DNA from 2 places in the Georgenia sp. Marseille-Q6866 genome. Region 1 is predicted to be linked to the other one. Evidence: riboswitches for the same ligand, from Rfam matches in the RefSeq annotation. Region 1 holds a riboswitch; the other holds the start of a gene.
What was found. Region 1 has a riboswitch for glycine ahead of gcvP (aminomethyl-transferring glycine dehydrogenase). Riboswitches for the same ligand answer to the same signal wherever they lie in the genome.
Positions count from the first base shown of each region.

Region 2: linked by a shared signal. The riboswitch ahead of ACWPXV_RS10205 (DMT family transporter) and the one ahead of gcvP (aminomethyl-transferring glycine dehydrogenase) in region 1 are both predicted to bind glycine.

Region 1 is NZ_CBCOOR010000001.1:127,583-142,781, reverse strand. It holds gene ACWPXV_RS00640 (CarD family transcriptional regulator) at 1-14, opposite strand, end outside; gene ACWPXV_RS00635 (RtcB family protein) at 283-1,458, opposite strand; gene ACWPXV_RS00630 (MFS transporter) at 1,522-2,727, opposite strand; gene ACWPXV_RS00625 (FadR/GntR family transcriptional regulator) at 2,808-3,452, shown strand; gene mug (G/U mismatch-specific DNA glycosylase) at 3,470-4,042, shown strand; gene ACWPXV_RS00615 (DUF5302 domain-containing protein) at 4,053-4,232, opposite strand; gene ACWPXV_RS00610 (hypothetical protein) at 4,324-5,505, opposite strand; gene ACWPXV_RS00605 (DMT family transporter) at 5,569-5,907, shown strand; gene ACWPXV_RS00600 (DMT family transporter) at 5,907-6,224, shown strand; gene ACWPXV_RS00595 (class I SAM-dependent methyltransferase) at 6,221-6,826, shown strand; gene ACWPXV_RS00590 (PPOX class F420-dependent oxidoreductase) at 6,816-7,226, opposite strand; gene gcvH (glycine cleavage system protein GcvH) at 7,230-7,616, opposite strand; gene gcvT (glycine cleavage system aminomethyltransferase GcvT) at 7,635-8,747, opposite strand; gene gcvP (aminomethyl-transferring glycine dehydrogenase) at 8,747-11,578, opposite strand; glycine riboswitch at 11,702-11,792, opposite strand; gene ACWPXV_RS00570 (HAD hydrolase-like protein) at 11,902-12,582, shown strand; gene ACWPXV_RS00565 (DUF4282 domain-containing protein) at 12,634-12,972, opposite strand; gene ACWPXV_RS00560 (hypothetical protein) at 13,275-13,553, shown strand; gene ACWPXV_RS00555 (SDR family oxidoreductase) at 13,569-14,411, shown strand; gene ACWPXV_RS00550 (ATP-dependent DNA ligase) at 14,558-15,199, shown strand, end outside.
Region 2 is NZ_CBCOOR010000010.1:75,446-90,644, reverse strand. It holds gene purD (phosphoribosylamine--glycine ligase) at 1-690, shown strand, start outside; gene ACWPXV_RS10230 (phosphoribosylaminoimidazolesuccinocarboxamide synthase) at 687-1,553, shown strand; gene ACWPXV_RS10225 (fatty acid desaturase family protein) at 1,661-2,746, shown strand; gene purS (phosphoribosylformylglycinamidine synthase subunit PurS) at 2,802-3,065, shown strand; gene purQ (phosphoribosylformylglycinamidine synthase subunit PurQ) at 3,065-3,793, shown strand; gene ald (alanine dehydrogenase) at 3,795-4,910, opposite strand; glycine riboswitch at 5,112-5,199, shown strand; gene ACWPXV_RS10205 (DMT family transporter) at 5,411-6,355, shown strand; gene ACWPXV_RS10200 (MaoC/PaaZ C-terminal domain-containing protein) at 6,311-7,195, opposite strand; gene ACWPXV_RS10195 (3-oxoacyl-ACP reductase) at 7,195-8,556, opposite strand; gene ACWPXV_RS10190 (acetyl-CoA C-acetyltransferase) at 8,556-9,899, opposite strand; gene ACWPXV_RS10185 (TetR/AcrR family transcriptional regulator) at 9,937-10,704, shown strand; gene ACWPXV_RS10180 (acyl-CoA dehydrogenase family protein) at 10,701-12,854, shown strand; gene ACWPXV_RS10175 (DUF222 domain-containing protein) at 12,965-14,440, opposite strand; gene purL (phosphoribosylformylglycinamidine synthase subunit PurL) at 14,656-15,199, shown strand, end outside.

The sequences.
Region 1 (15,199 bases):
GTGGTGAAATTCAACGCGTGACCCTTCGCTAAAAGAGCGCCACACTCGGTGCCGGCAATACCTCAAAAAGGAAACCGACGACTGTCTCAAACCGCCCTACCGCTGATTTCCCGACATCGTCCGGGCGGTATGAGGACACGGAGGAATTCGCAGCCACATCCAGTGGGAGCGCCCGACCTCCGCGAGCCAGCGCATATCATCATCGCATATCTGGCAACAAATTGCCAGCCCGTGGCCTGCCCCACATTTCGCCAATGCGCAATCGGGCCCCGCGGCGCCGGCTCACTGGCCCTTGACGTTGACCAGCTGCCGCAGCACGTGGTCCACGGAGACGAGGTCGGCGGCGTCGGCCATGACGACGTCGACGTCCTTGTAGGCGTCGGGGATCTCGTCGACGAAGGCGGCGAGGTCGCGGTACTCGATCCCGGCCATCCGCCGTCGCAGGTCGGCCTGGGTGAAGGTGCGGCGCGCCTGGGTGCGGGAGTAGGCGCGGCCGGCGCCGTGCGGGGCGGAGCACAGGGACATCTCGTTCCCCTTGCCGGTGACGACGTAGGAGGCCGTGCCCATCGAGCCCGGGATGAGCCCGCGCACCCCCTCGTGGGCCGCGATGGCCCCCTTGCGCGAGACGAGACGGCGGCCGCCGGCGTGCTGCTCGACGGCGGTGTAGTTGTGGTGGCAGTTGACCTCCTCGAGGCGCTGCGCGTCCTCGTCGAGGAAGCGGCCCAGCTCCTCGACGACGCGGTCCATCATCACCTCGCGGTTGAGGCGGGCGAACTCCTGGGCCCAGTGGAGGTGAGCGAGGTAGGCGTGGAACTCGGCGTCCTCCTCGGTGAGGTAGGCGAGGTTGCGGTCGGCGAGGTGGTCCCCGCGGCGGTCGGCGACCCGCTGGGCGGCGGCGATGAAGCGACGGGCGATCTGGTTGCCCACCCCGCGGCTGCCGGAGTGGAGGAAGGTCCACACCCGGCCCTCCTCGTCGGCCGTCACCTCGATGAAGTGGTTCCCGCCGCCGAGCGAGCCGAGCTGCAGGCGCCAGTTCTTCGCGTAGCTCTCCGGGGTGACGTTCTCGTCGCGGGCGAGGCGCTCGAGCTCGGTGACCGCCTGCGGCGCGCGGCCCCACACCTTGCGGTTGTAGTTGCCGGGACTGAGCGGCACCGCGCGCTCGATCGCCTCGCGCAGGACGGCGAGCGGCCTCCCGGCCCCGCGGAGGCGATCGACGGTGAACTGCGTGCGCACGGCGACCATCCCGCAGCCGATGTCCACGCCCACCGCGGCGGGGATGACCGCGCCGACCGTGGGGATGACCGAGCCGACGGTGGCGCCCATGCCGACGTGCGCGTCGGGCATGAGGGCCACGTGCGGGTCGACGATGGGCAGCTCGGCAGTGAGACGGGCCTGGGCCAGGGCCTGCGGGTCGATGATCGAGGCCCAGGAGTACAGCTTGTCCGTGACGCGCTCCATGCCACCGACCATGGCAGGTCCGCGGCGGTCCGGCACGGGCAGGCGCACCGCCCGCTGCGGCGGTCAGACGCGGGCCAGCACCGGGGCGGGGCGCACCTGGTCCTCGAGCAGCGTGGGACGGCAGGCGACGTAACCGCTGACGAGGAGCACGGCGAGGCTGGCGAAGAGGACGACGAAGGCCCCCGTCCACGACCCGGAGCCGGCGTAGAGCGCACCGACGCCGAAGGGGCCGATGCAGGCGATCGCGTAGCCGACGCCCTGCATCGCGCCGGACAGCACCGTGGAGCCCGCCGTGGTGCGCGTGCGGGCGTTGACGAGCGTGAGGCACAGCGGGAAGGTGCTCACGCCGAGGCCGAGGAGCACCACCCAGACGACCGCGCCGGCGTCGGGCGAGAGCAGCAGGCCAGCGTAGCCGGCCACCATGGCCGCGGTGCACACGACGACGATGCCGAAGGGGTTGCGCAGCCGGATCGCCAGGGGCGGGACGACGAACGCGGCCGGCAGCCCGATGACCGAGAAGAGCGCGACGAGCGCGCCGCCGGACTCGGGGTCGGCGCCCGCGTCGATGAGGATCGCCGGGAGCCAGGTGAAGATCGCGTGGACGTTGAGGCTGGTGATGCCCATCATGAGCACGAGCGACCACAGCAGCGGCGTGCGCCACGCGCCGTGCAGGCGCTGCGGGCCAGTCTCCACCGGCGCTGCGGCGCCCGCGCGGGCGGCGAGGACGATCCAGAGCACGACGGCGACGGCGGTCGTCGTCGCCCACATCGCGATGGCCCACCGCCACCCGGCGACGAGGGCCACCGGGACCGCCGCGAGGGGGGCGACGAACTGGCCCACCTGCAGGAGCGCGATGTACATCGAGCTCACCGCCTTGAGGTGCGCCGAGAAGTACTTCTTCACGAGCGGGATGACGAGGACGTTGGACGCCCCCACCCCGACGAACGCGACGACGGTGGAAGCGACGAGCACGCCGGTCGACGGCGCCAGCGCCCGCAGCACGATGCCACCGGTGGTGAAGGCGACGGCGATCGCGATGGTGCGCTCCAGGCCGAGGCGGCGTGCCACGGGAGCCGCGACCAGCCCGAAGACGGCGAAGCAGGCCGTGACGATCGTGCCGAACACGCCATACAGGGACGGTCCGAAGTCGAGGTCGGCGCCGATCGTGTCGAGCAGCGGCGTGAACCCGGTGACCGCGGTGCGGAGGTTGAGCGCGGTCAGGACGATTGCCAGGAGGGGCAGCACGCTCGCCCGGGCCTTGTCGCTCATGTCGACCTCAAAGGTAGGATGATGGGATGAATCGGGCAGACACTAGCGCACACCAGGCACCCCTGCGCAAGGCGCCGAGCATGACCGACACCGTGACAGCGCGCTTCCACGAGGCGGTCGCCTCCGGCGAGTGGCCCGTCGGCGAGCGGATCCCGGTCGAGGCCGAGCTCATGGCGTGGGTCGGCGCCGGGCGCAACACCGTGCGCGAGGCGGTCCAGTCGCTCGTTCAGGCCGGGCTCGTCCGCCGCGAGCAGGGGCGCGGCACCTTCGTCATCGCCCGCTCCGAGCTCGCCACCACGCTCACCCGCCGGGCGACGCGTGCCCACCGACGTGACGGGCTCGAGCTGCGCGCGGCCCTCGACGGCGCAGCGGCCCGGATCGCCGCGCAGCGCCGGGAGGACGCGGACGTCGCGGCACTGCGGGAGGCCCTCGACGCGCGGGCCCGCGCCTGGGACCAGACCGACCACGAGGTCCGCATCGCCGCCGACCTCGCGCTGCACCGCGCCGTCGTCGCCGCGACGCACAACGAGCTGTTCACCGAGCTCTACGACGGGCTCGTCCCGCTCTACGAGGAGGTGCTCGCGGACGACGTCGACGAGGACGAGGACCCGCACGCGGACGAGCACGAGCGCCTCGTCCACGCGATCGTCGACCGGCGACCGTCCGACGCGGAGGCGGCGGTCGTCGACATCCTCGCGCCCCTCATCGACGAGCTCCCCCGCTGACCTGGCAGGCTGCCCCCATGCCTGCTGACCGGCGTCCCACGCGCGAGGAGCTGCTCGCCGCGGCCGACCGCACCCTCCCGCTCGTCGTCGCGCCGGGGCTGCGGGTGCTCTTCTGCGGGATCAACCCCGGCCTGTACTCCGCGTGGTCGGGACACCACTTCGCGCGGCCGGGCAACCGCTTCTGGCCGGCGCTGCACCGCTCCGGCTTCACGCCGCGCCAGCTCCACCCCTCCGAGCAGGAGGAGCTCCTGTCCTTGGGGCTGGGCGTGACGAACGTCGTCGAGCGTGCCTCGGCAACCGCCGCCGAGCTCTCCCCCGCAGAGCTGCGCGAGGGCGGGGAGCGGCTGCGGGCGGAGGTCGCGGAGCACCGCCCCGCGTGGCTGGCCGTGCTCGGCGTCACCGCCTACCGCACGGCCTTCGACCGGCCGCGCGCGACCTACGGGGAGCAGGACGTGCGCCTGGGGTCGACCCGGGTGTGGGTGCTGCCCAACCCGAGCGGCCTCAACGCCCACTTCACTCCGGCGCGACTGGCAGAGGCCTTCGCCGAGCTGCGCCACGCCGTCGAGGGGCGCGGCGCAGACCCGGCGTGAGGAGCGCGGTCTAGCCGGACTTGCGGCGGAAGGTGCGCTTGCCTCCGCCGTTCACCTGGCTCCCGTGAACCGCGCCGGTGTTCTGCTGCGCCTGGTGGTTCTGGTGCGCGCGCTCGTTCTTGCGCTCGAGCGCCTGGCGCATCTTCTCCTTGGCCGTCTCGGGCTGCGGTTCGGGCGTGGTGTCAGCCATCGTCCCTCCAGGTGTCTCGTGGGCGGAGCGGTCCTGGCCAGCCTGCCCTGCCGCGGCGCCGATAGCCAGGACTTAACGCGCGCGGCGGAGCTCAGTCCGTCAGCTCGGCCAGCCGCTGACGTGCCTCCTCGACGGCGTGGCGGGCGGCTTCCTCACGGGCCTCTGCGTCCTCGCGCTCCTCGGTGGCCTGCGCCCGCTCCTCGTCCAGATCCGCGAGCTGCTCCTCCAGCCGCTCGAGCTCACGGCGCAATTCCTCGGTGCGGGCGGCGGCCTGGAGCACCTGCGCCTCGATGCGTGAGAGCTCCTCGGTCGCGTCCTCGAGCTCGCTGCGGGCGTGCTCGGCCACGCGCTCCCGGGCGCGGAGCTCGCGCTCCGCGCGCCTGATCTCGCGGGCGGTGTCCGCCGGCTCGGGCGTGGGCTCCGGGGCACTGCGGCGGGTACGGCCGATCGCCCGCTGCGGCCGGGTCTGCTCCTCCGACTCCTCCTCGGGCTCCGTGCTGCGGGGCCGGCGGCTGATCGCCCGGCGCGGAGTCTGCTCCTCCGGCGCCTCATCCGGCTCCGTGCTGCGGGGCCGACGGGTGATCGCCCGGCGCGGCGCCGTCTGCTCCTCCGTGCTGCGGGGCCGGCGGCTGATCGCCCGGCGCGGCCTGTCGTCGTCGTCCTCCGCCGCCGGTTCCTTCGTCGCGGGAGCGGCAGGCCGGGTTCGCCGTGCCGGGCGGGGCGGAGCCGCAGGCTCCTCCTCCGGCTCGGCGGCCCCAACCGCGCCGGGCACTGCGAGGGCGTCCTCCAGGCCACCGCTCGGCTCGAGGGCCCGGACGAGCAGCAGGCTGCGCACCGCCCGCTCGGCGCCTCGGTCGATGACGACGGCGGACCACGTCGCCTCCACCTGCTCCTGCGCCGCCCCGGACAGCCCGACGCCGCGCTCCTCCGCCAGCCGCACCGCCGTCCGGGTCACCGCACCGGTCAGCTCCCGCCGGCGCTTGCCCAGCGCCCGCAGCTCGGCGGGGTCCGCGGCGACCTGCGCCACCCGCAGCTCGGCGCCCAGCTGGCCGAGCGCGTCGAGGTCCTCCGGGTGCTCGCGGGCGACCGCGCCCACCGCCCACGCCGCGACCGAGGCCTTGGGCAGCGCCTTGACGGCCGTCGCCAGCTCCCGGTCGCCGGCCCGGCGCGTCGCGGCGGCGCGCGCGTTGCGGCTCGCGATGAACTCGGCCGGCGGGTGGGCGTAGAGCTCCCGCGCGACGGTCACCAGCTCGGCGTCGGGGGTCTCGGTCACGGCCGTAGCCTGGCACGGAAGCCCCGGACCGCGCCCTCCCAGCGGCTCTGCGAGGATCGTCCGGTGACCTGGCTCCTCCTGGCCGGCGCCATCGTCTGCGAGGTGACCGGCTCCCTGTCCCTGCGTGCCGCCGTCGACGACCCCCGCTGGTACGCGCTCGTCGTCGTCGGCTACGTCTCCGCCTTCCTCTTCCTCGCGGCGGTGCTGCGCCGCGGGATGCCGCTGGGCGTTGCCTACGGCATCTGGGGCGCCACCGGGGTGGCACTGACCGCGGCGCTGTCCGCGGTGATCTTCGGTGAGCCGCTCACGCTGCTCATGGCCGCGGGGATCGTGCTCATCATCGGCGGCGTCCTGCTCGTCGAGGTGGGCTCCCACCGGGCGACCGAGGCGGTGGACGCCTGATGGGCTGGCTCTTCCTCACCGGCTCGATCCTCGCCGAGGTCACCGCCACGCTCTCCCTGCGCGCGAGCGTCGACGGGCGCAAGGCGTGGCTCGCCGTCGTTGGCGTCGGCTACCTCGTCGCCTTCACGCTGCTCTCCCTCACCCTGCAGCAGGGCATCGGGATCGGCGTCGCCTACGGGATCTGGACCGCCGTCGGGGTCGCGCTCACCGCCGTCGGGAGCAAGGTGCTCTTCGACGAGCCGCTCACGCGGATGATGGTCGGCGGCATCGTGCTCATCGCCGCGGGGGTCCTCCTCGTGGAGCTGGGAGCGCAGTGACGGCGACGTACTGGAACCACAACACGGCCTTCCACGGCCAGATCGTCGCGGACGCGCGCCGGCGGGGCGGTCGCGTGCTCGACGTCGGCTGCGGGGAGGGCCTCCTCCTCGAGCGCCTGGCCGGTGTGGCCGACGAGGTCGTCGGTCTCGAACCGGACCCGGCGGCCGTGGCCCGCGCACGTGCCAGGGACGTCCCTCGAGCGCGGGTGGTGCAGGCGGGACTGCTCGACACCGAGCTGCCGGCGATCGGGCTCTTCGACACCGTCACCTGCGTGGCGACCCTCCACCACCTGCCGCTGCGGCCGGCGCTGGTCCGTCTCGGGGCGCTCGTCGCGCCGGGCGGATGCCTCGTCGTCGTCGGGCTCGCCGCCAGCGCCTCGGTGGCGGACTGGCTCGTGTCCCTTGCGCAGGTGCTGCCGGTGCGGGCGCTCGACGTCGTGCACCGGGCGCAGGCCGACGTCGGGGTCGCGATGACCGACCCGGTCACCTCGCTCGCCGAGATCCGCGCGGCCGCGCAGGAGGTCCTCCCCGGCGCGCGGGCGCGACGGCGCCTGTACTACCGCTACTCGCTGGTGTGGGACCGGCCCCCGCTCAGCCGCTGACCGTCGGCCCGGCCTCCTCGGGGGTGAGGACGACGACGCAGCGGCGCTCCCGCTCCATCGCCGTGCGGTACTCGTCCCAGTCCTCGTGCTCCCCGGAGACGCGACGGTAGTAGTCGACGAGGAGATCCATCGCCTCGGGCAGCGAGACGATCTCCACGGTGCCGGTGAGCTGCACCCACGGCCCGAAGAACCGCTCACTGAGGTGGCACAGGGACGCACGAGGTGTGCGCCGCAGGTTGCGGACCTTGACCGCCGTCTCCCGGGTGCTGATGAGGACGCGCCCGTCGTCGTCGACCGCTGCCAGGACCGGTGACTGCTGCGCGTCGCCGCTGCGCCTGCGGGTGGCGAGGACGCCGCGCGGGTTGGCCCGCACGAACTCCAGTGCCGCGCCGAGCTCCACGGCTCAGTCCGTGATCTCGGCGCCGGTGGTCTCGGCGTACTCCTCCGGCGAGAGCAGCTCCGGCTCCTCCGCCACCTCGACGGCGAAGAGCCAGCCGTCCGCGAAGGGCTCGCGGTTGACGAGCGCGGGGTCGTCGATCGCCTCCTGGTTCACCGCCGTCACGATGCCGGTGACCGGCGCGTAGAGGTCGGAGACGGACTTCGTCGACTCCACCTCCCCGCAGGTCTCCCCCGCCGTCACCTCGGCGCCCACCTCGGGCAGGTCGAGGTAGACGATGTCGCCGAGGGCGTCGGTCGCCACGGTCGTGATGCCCACGCGGACGGGTGAGACGGAGTCGTCCACCCACTCGTGCTCGGCGGTGTACTTGAGATCGGGACGGATGGTGGCCATGGCTTCTCCTTCGATGGGTCAGGAACGACGGTAGAACGGGCGCTCGACGACGGTGAACGGTTCGCGTCGGCCGCGCACGTCGGCGTCGAGCGCCGTGCCGACCTCCGCGGCGGCGCGGTCGACGACGGCGAGCGCGATCGGGTGGCCCAGGGTGGGGCTGGGCAGGCCGGAGGTGACGACGCCGACCTCCTGGTCCCCGAGCAGGACGGGCGAGCCCTGGCGTGCGGCGCGGCGGCCCTGGCCGGCGAGTCCGACGAGGACCCGGCGGCCCGGCTCACCGGCCTCGTGCGCGTCATGGATGCGCTCCAGCGCCGTGCGGCCGACGAAGTCCGCCCTCTTGCGGCGCAGCCCGACGATGCCGCCGAGACCGACCGTGAAGGGGTCGACGTCGCGGCCCAGCTCGTTGCCGTACAGCGGCAGCGCGGCCTCGAGCCGCAGCGAGTCGCGCGCGGCGAGGCCGGCGGGGACGAGGCCGGTGTCCGAGCCGGCGTCCAGCAGCGCGCGCCACAGGGCGACGGCGTGCTCCCCCGGGACGAGGACCTCGAAGCCGTCCTCACCGGTGTACCCGGTGCGGGCAAGCAGCACGCGGAACCCGGCCAGCGTGCTCCAGCGAGCGGAGTAGTAGCGCAGGTCGTCGACCGGCTCAGCGGCGAGCGCCGTGACGATCTCGACGGCGCGCGGCCCCTGGACGGCGAGGAGCGCCGTCTCTTGGGTTGCCGCGCCGATGCGGACGTCGAAGCCCTTGACGCGCAGGAAGAGCTCGGCGAGCACGGCGGATGTGTTGGCGGCGTTCGGCACGGTGAGGAAGCGGTCCTCCCCCACGCGGTAGACGATGAGGTCGTCGACGATCCCGCCCTCGGGCGTGCACAGCAGCGTGTACTTCGCCCGTCCCACCTCGAGGGTGGAGACCGAGCCGACGACGGCGTGGTCGAGGAACGCTCCCGCGCCCGGCCCGTCGATCCACACGGTGCCCATGTGGCTGAGGTCGAAGAGCCCCGCCGCCTCGCGCACGGCGCGGTGCTCGGCCAGCTGGGAGCCGTAGTGAAGCGGCATCACCCAGCCGGCGAAGCCGGTCATCGTCGCCCCCAGCGCCTCGTGCTCGGCGCGCAGGGCGGTCTCCTTCTCGCTCATCAGTCCTCCTCGAAGGCCTCGGGCGGCGGGCACGCGCACACGAGGTTGCGGTCCCCGTAGGCGTTGTCGATGCGGCTCACCGGCGGGAAGTACTTGTCCTGCCGCAGCCCGGGGACCGGGAAGACGGCCTGCTCGCGCGGGTAGGCCCTGTCCCAGGCGTCGGTGGCGACGTCGGCCGCCGGGTGCGGGGCGCGGCGCACCGGGCTGTCGGCGACGTCGACCTCACCGTCGAGGATCTGCTGGATCTCCCCGTGGATCGTCACCATCGCCTCGACGAAGCGGTCGAGCTCGGCGAGGTCCTCACTCTCGGTCGGCTCGACCATGAGGGTGCCGGCCACCGGGAAGGACAGCGTGGGGGCGTGGAAGCCGAAGTCGACGAGCCGCTTGGCCACGTCCTCGGCGCTGACGCCGGAGCGCTTGGTGAGCTCGCGCAGGTCGAGGATGCACTCGTGCGCGACGAGCCCGTCCGCCCCGGTGTAGAGCACCGGGAAGTACGGGTCCAGCGCCCGGGCGACGTAGTTCGCCGCGAGCAGCGCGCTGCGGGTCGCGGCCGCGAGGCCCTCGGCGCCCATGAGCGCGATGTAGGCCCAGGAGATGGGCAGCACCCCCGCGGACCCGTACCGGGTGGCCGAGACGGGCACCGCGCCGTCGTCGTCGCCGGCGGCGTCCCCGGGCAGGAACGGGGCCAGGTGCTCACGCACCGCGACCGGGCCGACGCCGGGGCCACCGCCGCCGTGCGGGATGCAGAAGGTCTTGTGGAGGTTGAGGTGGGAGACGTCCCCGCCGAACTCCCCCGGCTGGGCGAGCCCGATGAGCGCGTTGAGGTTCGCGCCGTCGACGTAAACCTGCCCGCCGGCCGCGTGGACGGCCTCGCACACCTCCCGCACCTCGGTGTCGAAGACGCCGTGGGTGGAGGGGTAGGTGAGCATGATCGCCGCGAGCTGCTCCCCGTGCTGCGCGATGCGGGCGTGGAGGTCGGCCGTGTCGATCGAGCCGTCGTCGGCGGTCTTCACGGTGACGACCTTCATCCCGGCGAGGACGGCGGACGCCGCGTTGGTCCCGTGCGCGGAGGACGGGATGAGGCACACCGTGCGCTCGGCCTCGCCGCGCGAGCGGTGGTAGCCGCGGATCGCGAGGAGGCCGGCGAGCTCACCCTGGGAGCCGGCGTTGGGCTGGACGGAGACGCGGTCGTAGCCGGTGATCTCCGCGAGCCAGCCCTCGAGCTCGGTGACGAGCTCGCGCCAGCCCTCGGTCTGGTGGTCCGGCGCCAGCGGGTGGATCGAGGCGAAGCCGGGCCACAGCATCGCCCGCATCTCCGTGGCGGCATTGAGCTTCATCGTGCACGAGCCGAGCGGGATCATCGTGCGGTCCAGCGCGAGGTCCCGGTCGGCGAGGCGGCGCAGGTAGCGCATCATCTGCGTCTCGGAGCGGTGCGCGTGGAACGTGGGGTGGGTGAGGAACTCGCTCGTGCGGCGCAACGGCGCGGGGATCTCGAAGCCGCCGTCGTCGTGACCAGCGGGCTCGGCCCCGAAGGCGGCGACGACGGTGGCGAGGTGCTCCGGCGTCGTCGTCTCGTCGCAGGAGACGCCGACCGTGTCCTCGTCGACGAGCCGCAGGTTGATCCCGCCCCGCTCCGCCTCCGCGACGACGACGGCGGCCCGCCCGGGCACACGGACGGTGACGGTGTCGAAGAACGCGTCGTGGAGGACCTCGACGCCGCCGGCGCTCAGGCGCCGGGCCAGGGTGCGGGCGGCACCGTGGGCGTGGCGGGCGATCTCTCGCAGCCCGTCCGGCCCGTGGTAGACGGCGTACATGCCGGCGACGACGGCGAGCAGCGCCTGCGCGGTGCAGATGTTGCTCGTCGCCTTCTCCCGGCGGATGTGCTGCTCGCGCGGCTGGAGGGCCAGGCGCAGGGCGGGACGGCCCTCGCTGTCCTTGGAGACGCCGACGAGCCGGCCGGGCAGCTGGCGCTCCAGGCCCTCGCGCACCGCCATGAAGGCGGCGTGCGGCCCGCCGTAGAACAACGGGACGCCGAAGCGCTGGGCCGAGCCGACGGCGACGTCGGCGCCCTGCTCCCCCGGCGGCGCGATGAGCGTGAGGGCGAGGAGGTCGGCGGCGACGGTGACCATCGCGCCACGCTCCTTCGCCCCGGCGATGAGACCGGCGTGGTCGCGCAGCCGGCCGGAGGTCCCCGGCTGCTGGAGGACCAGGCCCGTGACGCCGTCGGGAAGGTCCGGCAGGCCGCCGTCGAGGTCGGCGACGACGGTGGTGAGGCCCACCGCCTCGGCGCGGGCGCGGACAACGGCGAGGGTCTGGGGGTGGAGCTCGTCGTCGAGGACGAAGGTGGCGGCCTTCGCGGCCTTGTTGGCGCGCTGCATGAGGAGCACGGCCTCGGCGACGGCGGTGGCCTCGTCCAGGAGCGAGGCGTTGGCGACGGGCAGTGCGGTGAGGTCGGCGACCGCCGTCTGGAAGTTGAGCAGCCCCTCGAGGCGGCCCTGGGAGATCTCCGGCTGGTAGGGGGTGTAGGCCGTGTACCAGGCCGGCGACTCGAGGACGTTGCGTTGGATGACGCTCGGGGTGTGGGTGCCGTAGTAGCCCTGGCCGATCATCTGGACGCGCTGGACGTTGCGCCCGGCGAGCTCGCGCAGCCGGTCGAGGACCTGCGCCTCGGTGCGCGGGGCGGGCAGGTCCAGGGGGCGCTGCTGGCGGATGGCGGGCGGCACCGAGTCGAGGAGGGGCTGCCAGTCGGCGTGCCCGAGCGAGTCGAGCATGGCCGCGGTGTCGGCGGCGCGCGGGCCGATGTGGCGGTCGGCAAAGGACGGTGAGGACATGGACACGGCTCCGGGGTGGCGGGAAACTGGTCCTCCCCGCTCTGTCATGGGACCTGAGAGTTTTCGCGAGCCGGGCTCGCCTGCACCGTCGGTGAGCGCTGACGCGCTGCTTTTCAGAGCTGCCTGATCGCGGCGGTACCGGGGCCTGAGAGACTAGCGGGAGGGCTTGCTCCTTCGGCGCCCGCACTGGGCGGGACTCTCCCGCCGCGGGTGGGCGGCGTATCGAGTTGTCCGGGTCACACTACCCGGCGACACCGACATCGGTGACTCACCGGTCCGTGCGACCCTGGGGGAAGACCCCGTTCCCCGAGCAAGGACAACGATTGACGCACGCCTCCGCCCCCACCGCCCTCGAGCCGATGCACCCCACGGCCGTCCTCCTCGACCTCGACGGCACGATCAGCGACTCCGGTCCGGTCATCACCGCCTCGATCGCCGAGACGCTCGCGCACTTCGGCTACCCGGAGCAGACGCAGGAGGAGCTGCTGCGCTTCGTCGGTCCGCCGATCCGCGACGGCTTCCGCGCCTTCGTCGGCGTGCCGGACGACCAGCTGGCCGCCGTCGTCGCCGACTACCGCGACCGCTACAACGACCGGATGCTCCAGGCCCCGGTCTTCCCGGGCATGGCCGAGCTGGTCCGTGACCTCCACGCACGCGGTGTGCCGCTCGCCCTCGCGACGTCCAAGCGGGAGTCGCTCGCCGTCGTCATCCTCGACGACGCCGGGCTGTCCCCGTACTTCACCGTCGTCCGCGGCGCCTCGGAGGACGAGACCCGCGCGGTCAAGGCCGACATCGTCGAGGACGCGCTCGCCGGGCTCCGTGAGCGGGACGTCGACCTCACGCGCGCCGTCATGGTCGGGGACCGTCACCACGACGTCGACGGCGCCGGCGTGCACGGCCTGCCGACCGTTCTCGTCGCGTGGGGCTACGCCCGCCCCGGTGAGGAGGACGGCGCCCACGCCGTCGTCCACGAGGCCGCCGAGCTCGCCCAGCTGCTCTCCTGAGACGCGACTGCGCCCCGTGCCGATCGGCACGGGGCGCAGTTCACGCGTGGGTCAGGACCGCGGGAGTCCGTGGCTGCGGTGGATGTCGTCGGACATCCGCACGAGCGCGAAGTAGAACTCGAGCGTCATCCGGAAGAACGCGAGGCTGACGACCAGCACGATCGGGCCGATGAGCAGCGCGAGCACGCCGATGACCGGGTCCGCCGCGAAGCCGGCGAAGACCATGAACAGCCAGTACAGCGCCGAGAGGATCATGACGGCGAGGTAGACCCAACTGACCAGCTTGGGGGTGATGAGGGTGTGGAACTTCCAGTCGAAGAGCGCCGCGAAGAAGTTCTTCGGCGTCTCGCCGCTCGGGCCCTGCGGGGCGGCGGGGCGCCGTAGCCCCACTGCTGCTGGCCGGGCTGGCCCGGCTGGCCCGGCTGCTGCCCGTAGGCGGGCGGGGCGGCGGGACCTGGCCGGGCTGGCCCTGCTGCGGCTGGTAGGGGCTGGGAGGAGGGGTGGACACGATGGAGCCTTTCCAATCGGGGGTCATCGGGCACCGGCGAGGCTAGCGGAGGCCCTGCGCCTGCCCGGGGACGGCCCGGCTCGGGCCCCCGTGACCCTGGTCACCGGCACCGGATGCGCGCGTCCGGCGGCGTGCCTACCGTCGGGGGGCGGCCACGCCCGTGGCCGGCGGGAGGAGGAGAACGATGGCATCCGAGACGAGCACGACGACCGACCACGACGAGATCCGCCGCTGGGTCGAGGAGCACGACGGGAAGCCCGCGAGCGTGCGCGGCACCGAGGGCGGCGACACCGCCGGTATCCTGCGGATCGACTTCCCCGGCGGCGCCGGCACCGACGACCTCGAGCACATCAGCTGGGAGGACTGGTTCGCGAAGTTCGAGGACCAGAAGCTGGCCTTCCTCTACCAGGAGCACAAGGCGAGCGGCGAGGACAGCACCTTCTTCAAGCTCGTGTCCCGCTGACCGGAGGGCACCGACATGAGCGAGAGCACCCAGGCCGCGCAGCCCGACGCCCGCGACGAGGGCGTCCAGCCCCGGCGCGTCATCGTCACCGGCGCCGACTCGGGCATCGGCAAGGCGAGCGCCGTCGCCCTGGCGGCACCCGGCCGGCACGTCGGCCTCACCTGGCACACCGACGAGGACGGCGCCGAGCGCACCGCCGAGGAGGTCCGCTCCCTCGGCGCGACGGCGCACGTGCGGCGGCTCGACCTCACCGACCCGCAGAGCGGCGCCACGGTGGTCGACGAGCTCGCCGGAGCGATGGGCGGCGTCGATGCGCTCGTCATGTCTTCCGGCACCGGCAGCTCCGAGCTGCTCCTCGACATGGACTTCGCCACCTGGCGCGAGGTCGTGTCCGTGGATCTCGACGGCGCGTTCTGCTGCCTCCAGGCGGCGGCCCGGCACATGGTGGCCGGCGGCACGGGCGGGCGGGTCGTGGCGATCACCAGCGTCCACGAGCACGCCCCGCGGGTGGGAGCGGCTCCCTACTGTGCGGCCAAGGGCGGCCTCGGGCTGCTCGTCAAGGTCGCGGCCCTCGAGCTCGCCGAGCACGGGATCACCGTCAACGCCGTCGCCCCCGGCGAGATCGCGACCCCGATGACGGGCCAGGAGGACGAGACCGTGATGGAGGGCAAGGAGCGCCCGGGTATCCCCGTCGCCCGACCCGGTGACGCCCGCGAGATCGCCGCCGTCGTCGCCTTCCTCTGCGGCCCGGAGGCGGGCTACGTCAACGGCGCCTCGTGGGCCGTGGACGGCGGCATGCTCCAGATGGGGCCGCAGGCGGGGTCGCACCTGGAGAGCAACGACTGGCGCCGCCCGTAGGAGCCCCCTCCCCCGTCCCCGCTGCTGATCCCGGTCCGCGCTGCCGACATGTCCGCAGCGCGGACCGGTATCAGCCGCGCGGATCCGTGGCGACCCGGCGCGCGGACCGGGGGCGCCGCCCTCGCGCGCCCAGTAGCGTCTGCGGGATGGACCTCCCGCTGCTGCCGCCGGTCGCCCCGATGCTCGCGAAGTCCGTCAAGGACGTGCCCGAGGGCGAGTACCTCTACGAGCCGAAGTGGGACGGCTTCCGCGCGATCATCTTCAAGGACGGCGACGACGTCGAGATCGGCAGCCGCAACGAGAAGCCGATGACGCGGTACTTCCCCGAGCTCGTCGAGAGCCTGCGCGCGCAGCTGCCCGAGCGCTGCGTGGTCGACGGGGAGATCGTCATCGTCACCGGCGCGCGCCTCGACTTCGAGGCCCTGCTCCAGCGCATCCACCCCGCCGACTCGCGCGTGCGGCTCCTGGCCACCGAGACGCCCGCGTCGTTCGTCGCCTTCGACCTCCTCGCGCTCGGCGACGAGGACCTCACCGGCCTGCCCATGGCGCAGCGGCGCGCGCGGCTGGAGCACGCGCTCGTCGACGCCCAGGCACCGGTCCACCTCACCCGCGCGACGACGGACACGGCCCTGGCCCGCGAGTGGCTCGACCTCTTCGAGGGCGCCGGGCTCGACGGCGTCGTCTCCAAGCCCCTCGACCTCACCTACCAGCCGAACAAGCGGCTCATGCTCAAGACGAAGCACGAGCGCACCGCCGACTGCGTGCTCGCCGGATTCCGCTGGCACAAG
Region 2 (15,199 bases), on a different contig from region 1:
CTCTTCTGCGTCTGCGACGGCACGGACGCCGTCCCGCTCGCCCCCGCCCAGGACTTCAAGCGCCTCGGCGACGGCGACGCCGGTCCCAACACCGGCGGGATGGGCGCCTACAGCCCGCTGCCGTGGGCGCCGGAGGGCCTCGTCGACGAGGTGATGGAACGCGTCGCGCGGCCGGTCGTGCACGAGATGGCCCGCCGCGGCACCCCCTTCACCGGCGTCCTCTACGTCGGCCTGGCCCTCACCTCCCGCGGCGTGCGGGTCATCGAGTTCAACGCCCGCTTCGGGGACCCCGAGACGCAGGTCGTCCTCGCGCGTCTCAACTCCTCCCTGGCCCAGCTGCTCCACGCGGCCGCCACCGGCACCCTCGCCGAGGCGCCCAGCCCCACGTGGCGCGACGCGTCGGCCGTCACCGTCGTCCTCGCCTCCCACGGCTACCCCGGGGTGTCCCGCACCGGCGACGTCGTCGAGGGCGTCGCCGCGGCCGAGGAGCTGCCCGGCGTCCACGTCCTCCAGGCCGGCTGTGCGACGTCCGAGGACGGCGCCCTCGTCAGTGCCGGCGGCCGGGTGCTTTCCGTCGTCGGGGTCGGGGCCGACCAGGAGGAGGCGCGCGCCCGCGCCTACGCGGGCGTCGAGCGCATCACCCTCGACGGCTCCCAGCACCGCACCGACATCGCGCGGGCCCGCTCGTGACCGCGCCCGTGCTGCCCGGCTGGGAGCACACCTACTCCGGCAAGGTCCGCGACCTGTACCGGCCGGCCGAGCCGCACCCGGCGGGTGACGTCGTGCTCGTCGTCGCCTCCGACCGCATCAGCGCCTACGACCACGTCCTGCCGACGCCCATCCCTGGGAAGGGGGAGGTGCTCACCCGCCTCAGCCTGTGGTGGTTCGAGCAGCTCGCCGACATCGTCCCCAACCACGTCGTCTCGCTCGACGTCCCCGAGGCCGTCGCCGGCCGGGCGATGGTGTGCCGGCGGCTGGAGATGTTCCCCGTCGAGTGCGTGGTGCGCGGGTACCTCACCGGCTCCGGCCTCGTCGAGTACCGCGAGGGCCAGGCCGTGTGCGGGGTGCCGCTGCCCGCGGGCCTGGGCGAGGCCTCCCGCCTGCCCGAGCCGATCTTCACCCCCGCCCGCAAGGCCGAGCTCGGTGACCACGACGAGAACATCAGCTTCGAGGCCGTCGCCGCCCTCCTCGGAGGGGAGCGCGCGGAGGAGCTGCGCGACCTCACGCTGCGGATCTACTCCCGCGCCGCGGACGTCGCCGCCCGCAGTGGGATCATCGTCGCTGACACCAAGCTCGAGTTCGGGCTCGGCCCGGGCGGGGAGGTCGTCCTCGGGGACGAGGTCCTCACGCCGGACTCCTCGCGCTTCTGGCCGGCGGACGGCTACGCGCCCGGGCGGGTGCAGCCGAGCTTCGACAAGCAGTTCGTCCGGGACTGGCTCACCTCCCCGGAGTCCGGCTGGGACCGCGTCTCGCCCCCGCCGCCGCTTCCCGACGACGTCGTCGAGCGCACCCGCGAGCGTTACCTCGAGGCCGCCGACCGCCTCGTCGGGTGACGTTCGACGCGAACCCTGCCGACGTGGATGATCCGTGCAAGACTGTGAGAGCAGTAACACCTCCTCCGCGACGACAGCTCGCGAATTAGTACCGAAGGCGCGAACGTATGGCAGCAGACACCAGTGTCCCCACGACGGCGCGGGGAACCGCCCGAGAGCGTCAGGTCAGTGATTTCACCGCCCTGACGAAGCGGGTCCAGGAGGCGGGCCTCATGCGGCGCGCCTACGGCTACTACTGGACCAAGCTCATCGGCTCACTGGTGCTGGGCGTCGGCCTGGCCGTGGCCTTCGTCCTCATCGGGGACACCTGGTGGCAGATGGTGACGGCCGTGGCCCTCGCCCTGCTCATGACGCAGATCGCCTTCCTCGGCCACGACGCCGCGCACCGGCAGATCTTCGTGTCGGGCAAGTGGAACGAGTGGGTCTCCCTCATCGTCATCAACCTCTTCGTGGGCATGGGCCAGGCCTGGTGGCAGCGCAAGCACACCAAGCACCACGCCGCCCCGAACACGCTCCACAAGGACCCGGACATCGACCCGGGCGTGCTCGCCTTCAGCCAGTACGCGGTCGAGCAGCGCAAGACCCGCCTCACGAAGTGGCTCGCCACCAAGCAGGGCTTCTTCTTCTACCCGCTGCTCCTGCTCGAGGGCATCAACCTCCACGTCCACGGCATCAAGCGCGCGGTGAGCCGCGAGCGCCTCAAGCGCCGCTGGGTGGAGCTCGGCTTCATCCTCGTCCGGCTCGTCAGCTTCGTCGCCCTCGTCTTCCTCGTCCTGTCCCCGGGCAAGGCGTTCGCCTTCATCGGCGTCCAGCTCGCAGTCTTCGGCCTCTACATGGGCCTGTCCTTCGCGCCCAACCACATCGGCATGCCGGTCGTGCCGTCGGACGTCAAGATCGACTTCCTGCGCCGCCAGGTCCTCATGAGCCGCAACATCTCCGGCGGGCGCGCCATGGACACCTTCATGGGCGGGCTCAACTTCCAGGTGGAGCACCACCTGTTCCCGTCGATGGCCCGGCCGAACCTGCGCAAGGTCGCGCCGATGGTCAGGGAGTACTGCCAGGACCTCGGCGTCCGGTACACCGAGACTTCCCTCGTGCAGTCCTACCGGGCCGTCTACAACTACCTCAACACGGTGGGACGCGGCGGCCTGGACGTGTGGGCCTGTCCACTGGCTGCGCAGTACCGGGTCTGACCCCGGCACCCGGGTAGACTCGACGGCGGCCCGAAAACCCCGAGCAGGAGTCACCATGGGACGCATCGTCGTCGAGGTCATGCCCAAGCCCGAGATTCTCGACCCGCAGGGCAAGGCGGTAGCCGGCGCGCTGCCCCGGCTCGGACTGGACGGTTTCGTCGCGGTCCGGCAGGGCAAGCGCTTCGAGCTGGAGGTCGAGGGCGAGGTCGACGACGCCGCGCTCGACCAGGCCCGCCGTGCCGCCGAGCTGCTGCTGTCCAACCCGGTCATCGAGGACGTCGTCCGCGTCGCCGCGGCCGACGACGCCCGGAGCGTGTGATGCACCGCCTCGACGTCCCCGAGCCCCAGCCGCGGGCCGAGGGTGCGCGCGTCGGCGTCGTCACCTTCCCCGGCTCCCTCGACGAGCGCGACGCCCAGCGGGCGGTGCGCCTGGCCGGTGGTGAGCCGGTGGCGCTGTGGCACGCCGACGAGGACCTCCGCGGGGTCGACGCCGTCGTCCTGCCCGGTGGCTTCTCCTACGGCGACTACCTGCGCTGCGGCGCGATCGCGAGCTTCGCGCCGGTCATGACGGCCGTCGTCGAGGCGGCCGGCCGCGGCCTGCCGGTGCTCGGCATCTGCAACGGCTTCCAGATCCTCTGCGAGGCGCACCTGCTGCCCGGCGCGCTCATCCGCAACGAGGCCCAGCGCTTCGTGTGCCGCGACCAGCAGCTGCGCGTGGAGAACAACGACACCGCCTGGACCACCGGTTACTCCGTGGGGCAGACGATCACCATCCCGCTGAAGAACGGGGAGGGTGGCTTCGTCGCGGACGAGCGCACCCTCGCCGAGCTCGAGGGGGAGGGGCGCGTGGTCTTCCGCTACGAGGGCCACAACCCCAACGGCTCGCTCCACGACATCGCCGGCATCAGCAACGCGGCGGGCAACGTCGTGGGCCTCATGCCGCACCCGGAGCACGCCGTCGAGCCGGGCTTCGGCCCCGACTCCGGCGGTGGCACCGACGGCCTGGCGATCTTCGCCTCCGTCCTCGGGGTCCTCGTCAGCGCCTGAGTCAGGCGAGGACCGCCTCCAGCGGGGTGTGCTCCATCCCGTGCGCCTCGGCCACCGGGGCGGAGACGAGCGCGCCGTCGTGGGTGGCCAGGCCCAGGGCCAGCGCCGGGTCGGCCCGCATCGCCTCGCGCCAGCCGCTGTTCGCCAGCGCGAGCGCGTAGGGGACGGTGACGTTGGTCAGCGCGTAGGTGGAGGTGTGGGACACGGCGCCGGGCATGTTGCTCACGCAGTAGAACAGCGTGTCGTGCACCCGGTAGGTCGGGTCGGAGTGGGTGGTGGGCCGGGAGTCGGCGAAGCAGCCGCCCTGGTCCACGGAGATGTCGACGACGACGGAGCCCGGCTTCATCAGCGCGATCTGCTCGTTCGTCACGAGGCGGGGCGTGCGCGCCCCGGGGAGCAGCACGGCGCCGATGACGAGGTCCGCCTCGGTGATGGCCCGCTCGATCTCGTAGGCGTTGGACATCACGGTCTGGCAGCGGCCCCGGTACAGGGCGTCGGCCTGCCGCAGCCGGCTCACGTCGCGGTCCATGAGGACGACGTCCGCGTGCATCCCCACCGCCATCGCGGCGGCGTTCATCCCGGCCACGCCGGCGCCGATGACGACGACCCGCGCCGAGTACACCCCTGACACCCCGCCCAACAGCACCCCGCGGCCGCCCTGGGCGCTCATCAGGCTGTGGGCGCCCACCTGCGGCGCGAGCCGGCCGGCGATCTCGCTCATCGGCGCGAGGAGGGGCAGGGAGCGGTCGGGCAGCTCGACGGTCTCGTAGGCGACGGACGTGACTCGGCGGCGCACGAGCTCCTCGGTGAGCGGCCGGTCGGCCGCGAGGTGGAGGTAGGTGAACAGCGTCTGCCCCTCGCGGAGCAGCGGGTACTCCTCGGGGACCGGCTCCTTGACCTTGAGCACGAGCTCGCCGAAGTCCCACGTGGCGGCGGCGTCGGGGAGCACCGTGGCGCCCGCCGCGGTGAAGTCGGCGTCGGCGATGGACGCGGACGTCCCGGCGCCTGTCTCCACGCCCACCTCGTGGCCGTGACGGACCAGCTCGTGCACCCCCGAGGGGGTGATGGCCACGCGGCCCTCGGAGTCCATGACCTCTCGCGGCACTGCGATCCTCATACGGGCATCCTCGCAGGTCCGCCGCGGACGGGCGCCTGTTCACCCCGCGGTCATCCGGCGGCCATCTGTCCACAGGTTGTGTCCACAGGGTTGTGCACATACACACAGGGAGCGCCCGCGGCCTGTGGACGGAGCTGTGGAGGCTCCTTCGAGGGCGGGCCGCGCCGTGTGAGAGACTTGTCCCGACAACTTCACAGCCTTCGACTCGCGGCGGGAGAGACCCGCGCAAGCGGGCGCCGAAGGAGCAACCTCCCCGGAAACTCTCAGGCCCCCATACCGCCACGGCGAGGCACCTCTGGAAAGCAGCCCTCAGGGGCTCACCGACGGGGAAGTGCGGGCACCACGCCCGCAGAAAACTCTCAGGTCCGATGACAGAGCGGGGAACGGTCCCTGCTCACGCGCGCCCACGCGCGCCCGTCATCCCGAGGAGTCCCGTTGGCCCTGGCTGTCGACACCCCCGGCGCGCCCCCGCACCCGCGCCCCGCCCCGCCGTCCCGCGGATGCGCCGCCGGCTCGGCATCATCGCGATCATCGCCTCGGCCACCGCCATGGGTCTGGCCGGCGTCTTCGGGCGGCTCTCCTCCCCGCCCGGGGCGGTCATCGGCGAGACGCTCACGCTCGGGCGGATGGCCGTGGGCGCCCTGGGGATGGTCGTCATCCTCGCCGCGGGCCGCCGCCTGTCGGTGCTGCGCCGCACCCGCGTCTCGTGGTCGGTGGTCCTCGGCGGCGTCTTCCTCGGCCTGTCCCTGGCCACCTACCTGTCGGCGACGGTCCTCACCGTGCTCTCCCGCGCCGTCGCCCTCCACTACCTGGGCCCGGTCATCGCGACCGTCCTCGCGCGCGTCATCCTCAAGGAGCGGGCGCGGGGCGTCGAGCTCGCCTCCCTGGGCCTCAGCTTCGCCGGGATGATGCTCGCCACCGGCCTGGTCGACGCCCCCGCCGCCCCCACGGGCGACCAGCTCCTCGGCGACGTCCTCGCCGCCGTCTCCGGCGTGCTCTACGGCGCCGCGCTGCTGTGCTACCGCTACCGGGCGGACATGCCGGCGGACGTGCGCAACTTCTGGAACTTCACCTTCGGCGCCCTCGGCGCCGCCGGGATGGTCGCCGTCACGCGCCCGGACATGTCGGGGATGACGGCGGAGAACTGGGTCTGGGCCGGCATCTTCTTCGTCGTGTGCGGCTTCCTCGCGCTCGGGCTGCTCGTCGTCGCGGGCATGCACCTGCGCTCGGTGGAGCTCTCGGCGCTGTCCTACTGGGAGGTCGTCGTCGCCATGCTCCTGGGGGCCGCGGTCTACGGCGAGGCGGTCTCACCGGTCGCGTGGGCCGGCGCGGGCTTCATCCTCGTCGCGATGGTCGTCGCGCTCGGGCGGCGCCGGCCGGCAGGGACCGGCGCCGCACCGTCAGGTGCGCGGGGTGACCGTCCCGCTGAGGTGGAGGCGGCCTGATTTCGGGTGGTGACCGGCGTAGCGCACGCCGTCACCCGCCGGGTCGACGCTCAGCGCGACCTTCCCCGGCAGCAGTACCGGCCCCGCGAACTCGACCTCCCAGGTGAAGGCGTCCCCGCGGAAGCGGGCGAGCTGGGCCAGCGCCCGGGAGGCGGTGTACATCCCGTGCGCGATGGGCCGCGGGAAGCCGAAGGCCCTCGCCCCGAGCCGGGACACGTGGATGGGGTTGCGGTCGCCGGACACCTCGGCGTAGCGCCTGCGGGTGTCCGCCCCCAGCGACCACACCGCGACGACGTCACCTCCCGGCTCCTCGTCCGCCGAGGACGACGACGGCGCCTCTTCCACCGCTCCCGGCAGCCGGGTGCCGCGGGCCAGGTAGGTCGACACGCCCTCCCACACCATCTCCCCGCCGGCCTCGACCGTGACGGCGAGGTCGACGAGCGTGCCCTTGCGGTGCGCCCGCGGGGAGCGCGCCTCGGCCCGTGCGCTCAGCTGCTCGCCGAGCAGCACCGGCCGGTGCTGGACCACCCGGTTGGCCGTGTGGACCATGCCGAGCACGGGCAGCGGGAAGTCGGGCCGGACCATGAGCGCCATGGCGAGCGGGAAGGCGAGCACGTGGACGTAGCCCGCGGGCAGCTCGTCGGTGCCCGGCTCCCCGAGGAGCTCCTGGTAGGCCGAGAGGGTGGCGGGGTCGGCGCGCAGGCCGCCGGCGACGTAGGCGACGTCGGGGAGGCGGTCGGCCACCGGGCCGCGGCGCATCGTCGTGCGCGCCGTGGCCGCCAGCGCCCGCGAGTACAGCGAGCCGAGGCTGGGGACCGGCTCGAGGCGCTGCTCGCGCATCACTGCCCCACCAGGTTCTGGCCGCACACCCGCAGCGTCTGCCCGTTGACCCCGCCGGCCTGCGGGGAGGCGAGGAAGGCGATGGCCTCGGCGACGTCCACCGGCTGGCCGCCCTGCTGGAGCGAGTTCGCCCGGCGGGCCACCTGTCGGGGGACCGGCGGGATCTTCGCCGTCATGTCGGTCTCGATGAACCCGGGAGCGACGGCGTTGGCCGTGGCGCCGCTCGCGGCGACGACCGGCGCGAGCGCCCGCGTCATCCCGATGATCCCGGCCTTGGCCGCCGCGTAGTTCGTCTGCCCGCGGTTGCCGGCGATCCCGGAGGTCGAGGCGAGGGAGATGATCCGCCCGCCCGCGCCGAGCTCCCCGGCAAAGGTCTCGTTCATCCGCAGCGGGGCGAGGACGTTGACAGTGAGGAGGTCGTTCCAGCGGTCGTCGGTCATGTTGGCGAGCAGCTTGTCGCGCAGGATGCCGGCGTTGTGGACGACGACGTCGAGGCGTCCGTAGCGCTCCCGCACGTGCGCGAGGATCCGCTCGGCGGCGTCCTCCGCGGTGATGTCGAGCTGCAGCGCACTGCCGCGGACCTCGTTCATCACCCGGCTCAGCGCCTCGCCGGCGGCCGGCACGTCCACGCCGACGACGCGGGCGCCGTCCCGGGCGAGGACCGAGACGATCGCCGCGCCGATGCCGCGGGCGGCGCCGGTGACGACGGCGACCATCCCCTCGAGGGGACGGGTCCAGTCGGCCGGGGCGACGCCGTCGGCGGAGGAGACGTGGAGCAGCTGCCCGTCGACGAAGGCCGAGCGGGCGGAGAGGAGGAAGCGCACGGCACCGACGGCCGACGGCGCGCCCACCGGCACGTCCTGGCCCAGGACGACACCGTTGGCGGTCGCCCCGGCGCGCAGCTCCTTGGCGAGGGAGCGCAGGAAGCCGTCCACGCCCTGCCGGACGGCGACGACGGCGGGCTCGCTCGCGTCGTCGGCGCGGCGGGACACGGTGACGGCCCGGCCCCCGGGGGCGAGGCGGCGCAGCACGCCGCCGAGCGCGAGGACGGGGCCGGCGAGCGCCGCCGGCGAGGCCGCCTCGGTGAGGACGAGGACGACGGCGCCCCAGCGCCGGCCCTTGGCCAGCTCCTGCGGGTCGCGCCGGACGTCGAGGTCCCAGCCGAGAAGGGTCTCGGCGAGCTCGTCGGCGGCGGGCAGCGAGGCGCCGTCGTCGAGGACGAGCACGGGGCCCGGCACGAGCGGCTGGTCGACGCTGCCGGGGTCGGTGCGGCGCAGGCGGACGGGCTGGGGCAGCCCGAGCTTCTTGGCCGCGGACTTGCCAGGGCCGCCGGAGACGAGGTCGAGGTAGCGGTCGCTCATCACGCCTCCAGGATCATCGCGGTGGCCTGCCCGCCGGCGGCGCAGACGGAGATGAGGCCGCGGACGGGGGCGCCGGTCGCGGCCTTCCTCTCCGCGAGGAGCTTGGCCAGCGTGCCGACGATCCGCCCGCCCGTGGCGCCGAAGGGGTGCCCGGCGGCGAGGGAGGAGCCGGTGACGTTGAGGCGGTCCGGTGCGACGGTGCCGAGCGGCCCGCGGCCGAGGCGCTCGCGGCAGAACTCGGCGTCGTTCCACGCGGCGAGCGTGGAGAGCACGGTACTGGCGAAGGCCTCGTGGATCTCGACGACGTCGAAGTCCTCGAGCGTGAGGCCGTGGCGCTCGAGCAGGCGCGGCACGGCGTAGCAGCCGCCCATGAGGAGGCCCTCGGCGCCGCTGGTGAAGTCGACCGCCGCCGTCTGGGCGTCGACGACGCGGGCCAGGGCGGGCAGGCCGCGCTCGGCGGCCCACTCCTCTGTGGCGAGCAGCACGGCGGAGGCGCCGTCGGACAGCGGCGTGGAGTTGCCCGCCGTCATCGTCGGGTTGTCGCTGCCCGGGGCGGTGAAGGCGGTGCGGAGCTTGCCGAGCTTCTCCATCGAGGTGTCGGCGCGGAGGAACTCGTCGCGGGTGACGCCGCGGTAGGGGGTGAGGAGGTCGTCGAAGAAGCCGCGGTCGTAGGCGGCGGCGAGGTTCTGGTGGGAGCGCAGCGCGAGCTCGTCCTGCTGCTCGCGGGTGATGCCCCAGCGCTCGGTGGTGATGGCCTGGTGCTGGCCCATGCTCAGGCCGGTGCGCGGCTCGGCGGTGTCGGGGGCCACCGGCGCGAGGTCACCCGGCCGGATCCCGGCGAGGACCTTGAGGCGCTCGGGCAGGCTCTTGGCGCGGGAGGCGCGCAGGATGGTGCGGCGCAGGCGGTCGGAGACGACGATCGGGGCGTCGGAGGCGGAGTCGACGCCACCGCCGACACCCACCTCGACCTGGCCGAGGGCGATCTTGTTGCTCACCCCGACGATCGCCTCCAGGCCCGTGGCGCAGGCGCGCTGGACGTCGTAGGCGGGGGTGTGGGGGTCGAGGGAGGAGCCGAGCACGACCTCGCGGGCGAGGTTGAAGTCGCGCGAGTGCTTGAGGACGGCGCCCGCGCTCACCTCGTCGAGGCGCTCACCGGCGAGGCCGAAGCGCGCGACGAGGCCCTCGAGGGCGGCGGTGAGCATGTCCTTGTTGGACGACGCGGCGTAGCGGCCACCGGCGCGGGCGAAGGGGATGCGGTTCGCCCCGACGACGACTGCCGGGCGGATGGATGAGGTCACGGCGTTGTTCCTTCGGATCGATTGGGGACGAAGGTCCCTGGCCATCGTGAAACTCAGAGTACCTGATACTCTCGGTTTCGTGATGCCGAGCACACCTGCCGAGGACCGCGTGGACGGTCGTGACGCCCGCTGGGCCGAGCACCGCACCTCGCGGCGCGCCGAGCTCGTGCGCGCCGCCCGCCGGGCGGTCCACCACCGCGGCCCGGACCTGTCGATGGACGACCTCGCCGCGGAGATCGGCACCTCGAAGTCGATCATCTACCGCTACTTCAGCGACAAGTCCGGCCTGCAGGGCGCCGTGGGTGCCGCCGTCATCGAGGACCTCCGCGGCGCGCTGGGTGAGGTGAGCGAGCGGGTGACCCGCCCGCGGGACCGCATCGCCGCGATGGTCGACGTCTACCTCGGCATCGTCGAGTCCTCCGCCGGCGTCTACGCCTTCGTCACCCAGGCGGAGGCCACAGCCACCGCGGGCGCCCTGCGCGGCTTCGTCGCGGAGATCGAGGACATCGTCGCCGAGGCGCTGCTGCCCGTGCTCCGGCACGGCGGCGGGGCGGCGCCGGAGGACCACGCGCTTGCCGCCCTGTGGGGAGCGGGCGTCGTCGGCCACGTCCGCAGCGTTGCCGAACGCTGGATCGCCGCCCGCGGCCTCACCCCCGAGAGCCCCGACTCCCGGGCCGTTGCCGACGACGGCGCCCCCGCCGTCGAGGGCGGCATCGCCACCCTGGACCGCGCGGCGCTCGCGGCCCACATCACCGACTGGCTGTGGACGGGGGCGATGGGCGTCGCCCGGCGCTCCCGCAACGCCAGCACCCGCACCGAGACCGACGACGCGATCGGAGACCCGTCATGACCACCACGACCACCCACCGCGAGGACGACGCCGCCCACCGCGAGCGCTCCGCCCGCCCGGTGGCACCCGACCTGCCCGACGAGTCCGACGCCGCCCAGCCGGTGTCCGTCGCCACCGCGACGTCGGCGATGAGCCCGGACACCGCCGTCGCCCCCGGCGAGGCCTTCGACCGGCGAGCGGTCGCCGACGCGCTCGACGGCCGCTGGCGCGAGCAGCGCCGCGCCTCGCGCGACCTCGCCCTCGATGCGGACTTCCAGCGCCTGCCCGACCAGACGGTCGCCGAGCACCGCGAGCGGGTGATGTGGCAGCTGCGCGAGCTCGTGGGCCGCAGCGAGGTGCTGCGCGGCTTCCCGGAGGAGCTCGGGGGCGGGGGAGACCCGGGCGGCAACCTCGCCGGCTTCGAGGAGCTCTTCCTGTCCGACCCCTCCCTCCAGATCAAGGGCGGCGTGCAGTGGGGGCTGTTCGGCTCGGCCGTCCAGCACCTCGGCGTGCCCGAGCAGCACGCGCGGCTGCTGCCGCCGATCATGCAGCTCGAGGTGCCCGGCTGCTTCGCGATGACCGAGGTGGGGCACGGCTCGGACGTCGCCTCGATCGCCACGACGGCCACCTACGACCCCGCCAGCGAGGAGTTCGTCCTCCACACGCCGTTCCCCTCGGCGCGCAAGGAGTACATCGGCAACGCCGCGGTGCACGGCGTCGCCGCCGTCGTCTTCGCCCAGCTCTACACGCAGGGCCGCAACCACGGCGTCCACGCCTTCTACGTGCCCCTCCGCGAGCGCGACGAGGACGGCGAGCTGCGCTTCCTGCCGGGGATCGGTGGCAAGGACGACGGCCCCAAGGGCGGGCTCAACGGTGTCGACAACGGCCAGCTGTGGTTCGAGCACGTCCGCGTCCCCCGCGACAACCTCCTGCGCCGCTACGGCGACGTCGCCGCGGACGGCACCTACTCCTCGCCGATCGAGAGCAAGGGGCGCCGCTTCTTCACGATGCTCGGGACCCTCGTCCAGGGGCGCGTCTCCCTCGGCGGGGCCGCCGTGGGCGTGAGCAAGGCGGCGCTGTCGATCGCGGTCCGCTACGGCGACGAGCGGCGCCAGTTCACCGGCGCCGACGAGCACCGCGAGGTCACCCTCCTCGACTACCAGCGCCACCAGCGCCGTCTCCTCCCGCTCCTCGCGCGCACCTACGCCGCAGCCTTCTCCCAGGGCGTCCTCCTCGAGCGCTTCCACCAGGTCTTCAACGGCGAGCACGACGACGACGAGTCGCGCCAGGACCTCGAGACGCTCGCCGCCGCCTTCAAGCCGACGTCGACGTGGCTGGCGCTCGAGGCGATCCAGGAGTCCCGGGAGGCCTGCGGAGGCGCCGGGTACATGGCCGAGAACCGGCTCGTCACCTGGCGGCAGGACTTCGACGTCTACGCGACCTTCGAGGGGGACAACAACGTCCTGCTCCAGCTCGTGGGCAAGCGGCTCCTCACCGACTACGGCCGGTCGATGGCGAAGATCGACATCGCGGGGGCCGCCCGCTTCGTCGCCGCCCGGGCGGGTGACATGGCCCTGCACCGCACCCCGCTGCGGCGGGCCGCGCAGTCGGTGCTCGACTCGGGCTCCAAGGCCCGGTCCGCCGGCCAGCTGCGTGACCCGGAGGCGCAGCGCGAGCTGCTCGAGGACCGCGTCGAGACGATGATCGCCGAGATCGCCGGCGCGCTGCGCGAGGTCAAGGACGCGCCCCCGGAGAAGGCCGCCGTCGTCTTCAACGAGCACCAGGACGCCCTCATCGGCGCGGCCCGCGCCCACGCGGAGCTGCTCCAGTGGGAGGCCTTCACCGCGGCGCTCGAGCAGGTGCCCGCCGGCACCACGCGTCAGGTGCTCACCTGGCTGCGGGACCTCTACGGCCTGGAGCGCATCGAGCGGAACCTCGCCTGGTACCTCGTCAACGGGCGGATCACCGCCCAGCGCGCCCGGGTGGTGACCGGCTACATCAACCGGCTGCTCACCCGGCTGCGGCCCCACGCCGTCGACCTCGTCGACGCCTTCGGCTACACCCCCGAGCACCTGCGCGCCCCGATCGCCTCGGGCGTCGAGCGTGCCCGCCAGGAGGAGGCCGAGGTGCTCCAGCGCCGCCGCCGGGCCCTCCCGGAGCGGCTCGGCTGAGGCTGGCCGCCCGCGCCCGCACCGTGGTTCGCTGCGCGCCCCCGACCGGGCGCGCAGCGGACCGCCGGTGACGGAGGGCGCGGACGGCCGGGCAGCGCGGGGCACGGCCCTCACCCCGCGTGCGGGAGCTGCGGCGGGCGTGAGTCGTAGACGTGACCGGTGGGCGTGCGGGTGCGGATGACCGGCCCGGCCCGCGGAGCGCCCGGACTGCCTCGGCCGAGGGGGACCGAGCTCCAGCCCGGCGCCGCCTTGTCCTGGTTGCACCGCTCGCACCGGCCGCCGAGGTTCTCCTCGTCCGTGGCCCCTCCCTTGGAGTGGTCGACGACGTGGTCGATGTGGCGCACCGGCGCGTCGCAGTGCGGGGTGCGGCACCGGCCGGCGTCCCGGGTGGCGATGTAGTGCGCCAGCCCGGGCGGTGCGTGCCGGCCGCGGGACTCCATGGCGACGAGGTGGCCGGCCGGGTCGGTGAAGAGGCGACGAACCCACACCCCGCAGCCGCCCTCGTCGGCCAGCGCCCGGCGCAGGAGCTCCCGGGCCCAGCCGGCGGGGACGGTGCCGTGCTCGGGCACGGAGGCGGGCACGTCGCCGCCCGCCAGCGACTCGTCCGTCATGACGAGCTGGAGCTGCACCTGAGCGGGCACCTCGGCGTCGCTGCCGGTGAGCCGCGCGACGAGGGTGTCGGCCATGACCTGCCCCCGACTGCGCTCGTCCCCGGCGGCCCGCGCCGAGTCCGCCGCCGCGCGCAGGGACGCGTGGGCGGCGACCGCCTGGGCGACCGGCAGGAGCGCCGTGAGGTAGGCCATCGTGTCCGGGGCGGGACGGATGCCGACGAAGCGTTCGCGCTCGGCCCGGGCCGCGCGGTCGACGACGCTGTGCGGGTCGAGCCGGTAGGCGACGCGCTTGGCCGCGGCGACGAGCTGGCGGTCGCCCATGCCGGCGACGCGGTCCGGGTCCCGCCACAGCTCGGCGTCCAGCGCGCGGCGCTCCTCGACCCCGAGGCAGATGGTCTCCCGCACGAGGAGGGTGGCCCGCCACTCACTGAGCTCGCCCCGGCGCAGCGCCGCGAGGGTGCAGGGCATGTCCTCCCGCAGCGCCCGCGCCATGCCGAGGTGCCGGCCGCCCTGGTGCGGGGAGAGGCGGCGGGCGAGGGCGACCTCGCTGCCCAGGCCCCGGCCCCGCCGCTCGGCCGGGACCCCGGCGGCCTGCTCAGCGTCCAGCCGCAGCCGCGACAGGTGGGCCGTGACCGCCGCCTGTGCCCCGGCTGCCGCGGCCTTGAGGTCCTCCAGCTCGCGCAGGAGGTCGATGCACTCGGCCTCGGTGAGGCCGGGCCGCCGGCCGCCGGCCTGGGCGGTGCCGGGGCGCCGGCCGTCCGCCGCAGCGGTGCCGGAGCACCGGCCGTCGGCCTCGGTGGTGCCGGGGCGCCGGCCGTGCGCCTCACCGAGACCCGGGCGCCCGCCGTCGGCCTCCTCCGGCACGCGCAGCCCAGGGTCCAGCCGCTCGAGCAGGCGCCTCATCGCGCCGACGTCGGCCGCGCTCAGCGCCACCGCGGGCGGTGCGCCGGGGCCGGACGGGTCGGTGCTGGACATGGTTCCAGGCTAGGTGCGACCACCGACATTCCCGCGACATAGCAGCGAAAAGTGCCCCTCAAACTGTGGACGGGACGACCTCGAGTCAAGCCTGTGGACCAACCCGTCCCCCGTCCACACCGACAGGTCCGCCTGGTGGCCACCTGAGCCGCGCACCCGGAGGGGCTGTAGATTGTCCGCCGTGCATGCCTTTACCGTCCTATTACGGGGCACCGATGTCTGACGAGCAGCGGTCCGACACCGTCGCGCACGCCGCGGCCACGCCGGACGTCACCCTTCCCTACCGGGACCTGGGCCTGAAGGACGACGAGTACGCGGGGATCGTCGAGATCCTCGGTCGTCGTCCCACGGCAGCCGAGCTCGCGATGTACTCGGTCATGTGGTCCGAGCACTGCTCGTACAAGTCCTCCAAGACCCACCTGCGCCAGTTCGGTGAGAAGACCACCGAGGCGATGCGCGAGCACCTGCTCGTCGGGATCGGCGAGAACGCCGGCGTCGTCGACATCGGCGACGGCTGGGCGGTGACCTTCAAGGTCGAGTCGCACAACCACCCGAGCTTCGTCGAGCCGCACCAGGGCGCCGCGACCGGCGTCGGCGGCATCGTCCGCGACATCATCTCGATGGGGGCGCGGCCCGTGGCCGTCATGGACCAGCTGCGCTTCGGGGCGGTCGACCACCCCGACACCGCGCGCGTCGTCCACGGCGTCGTCTCCGGCATCAGCTTCTACGGCAACTGCCTGGGCCTGCCCAACATCGGCG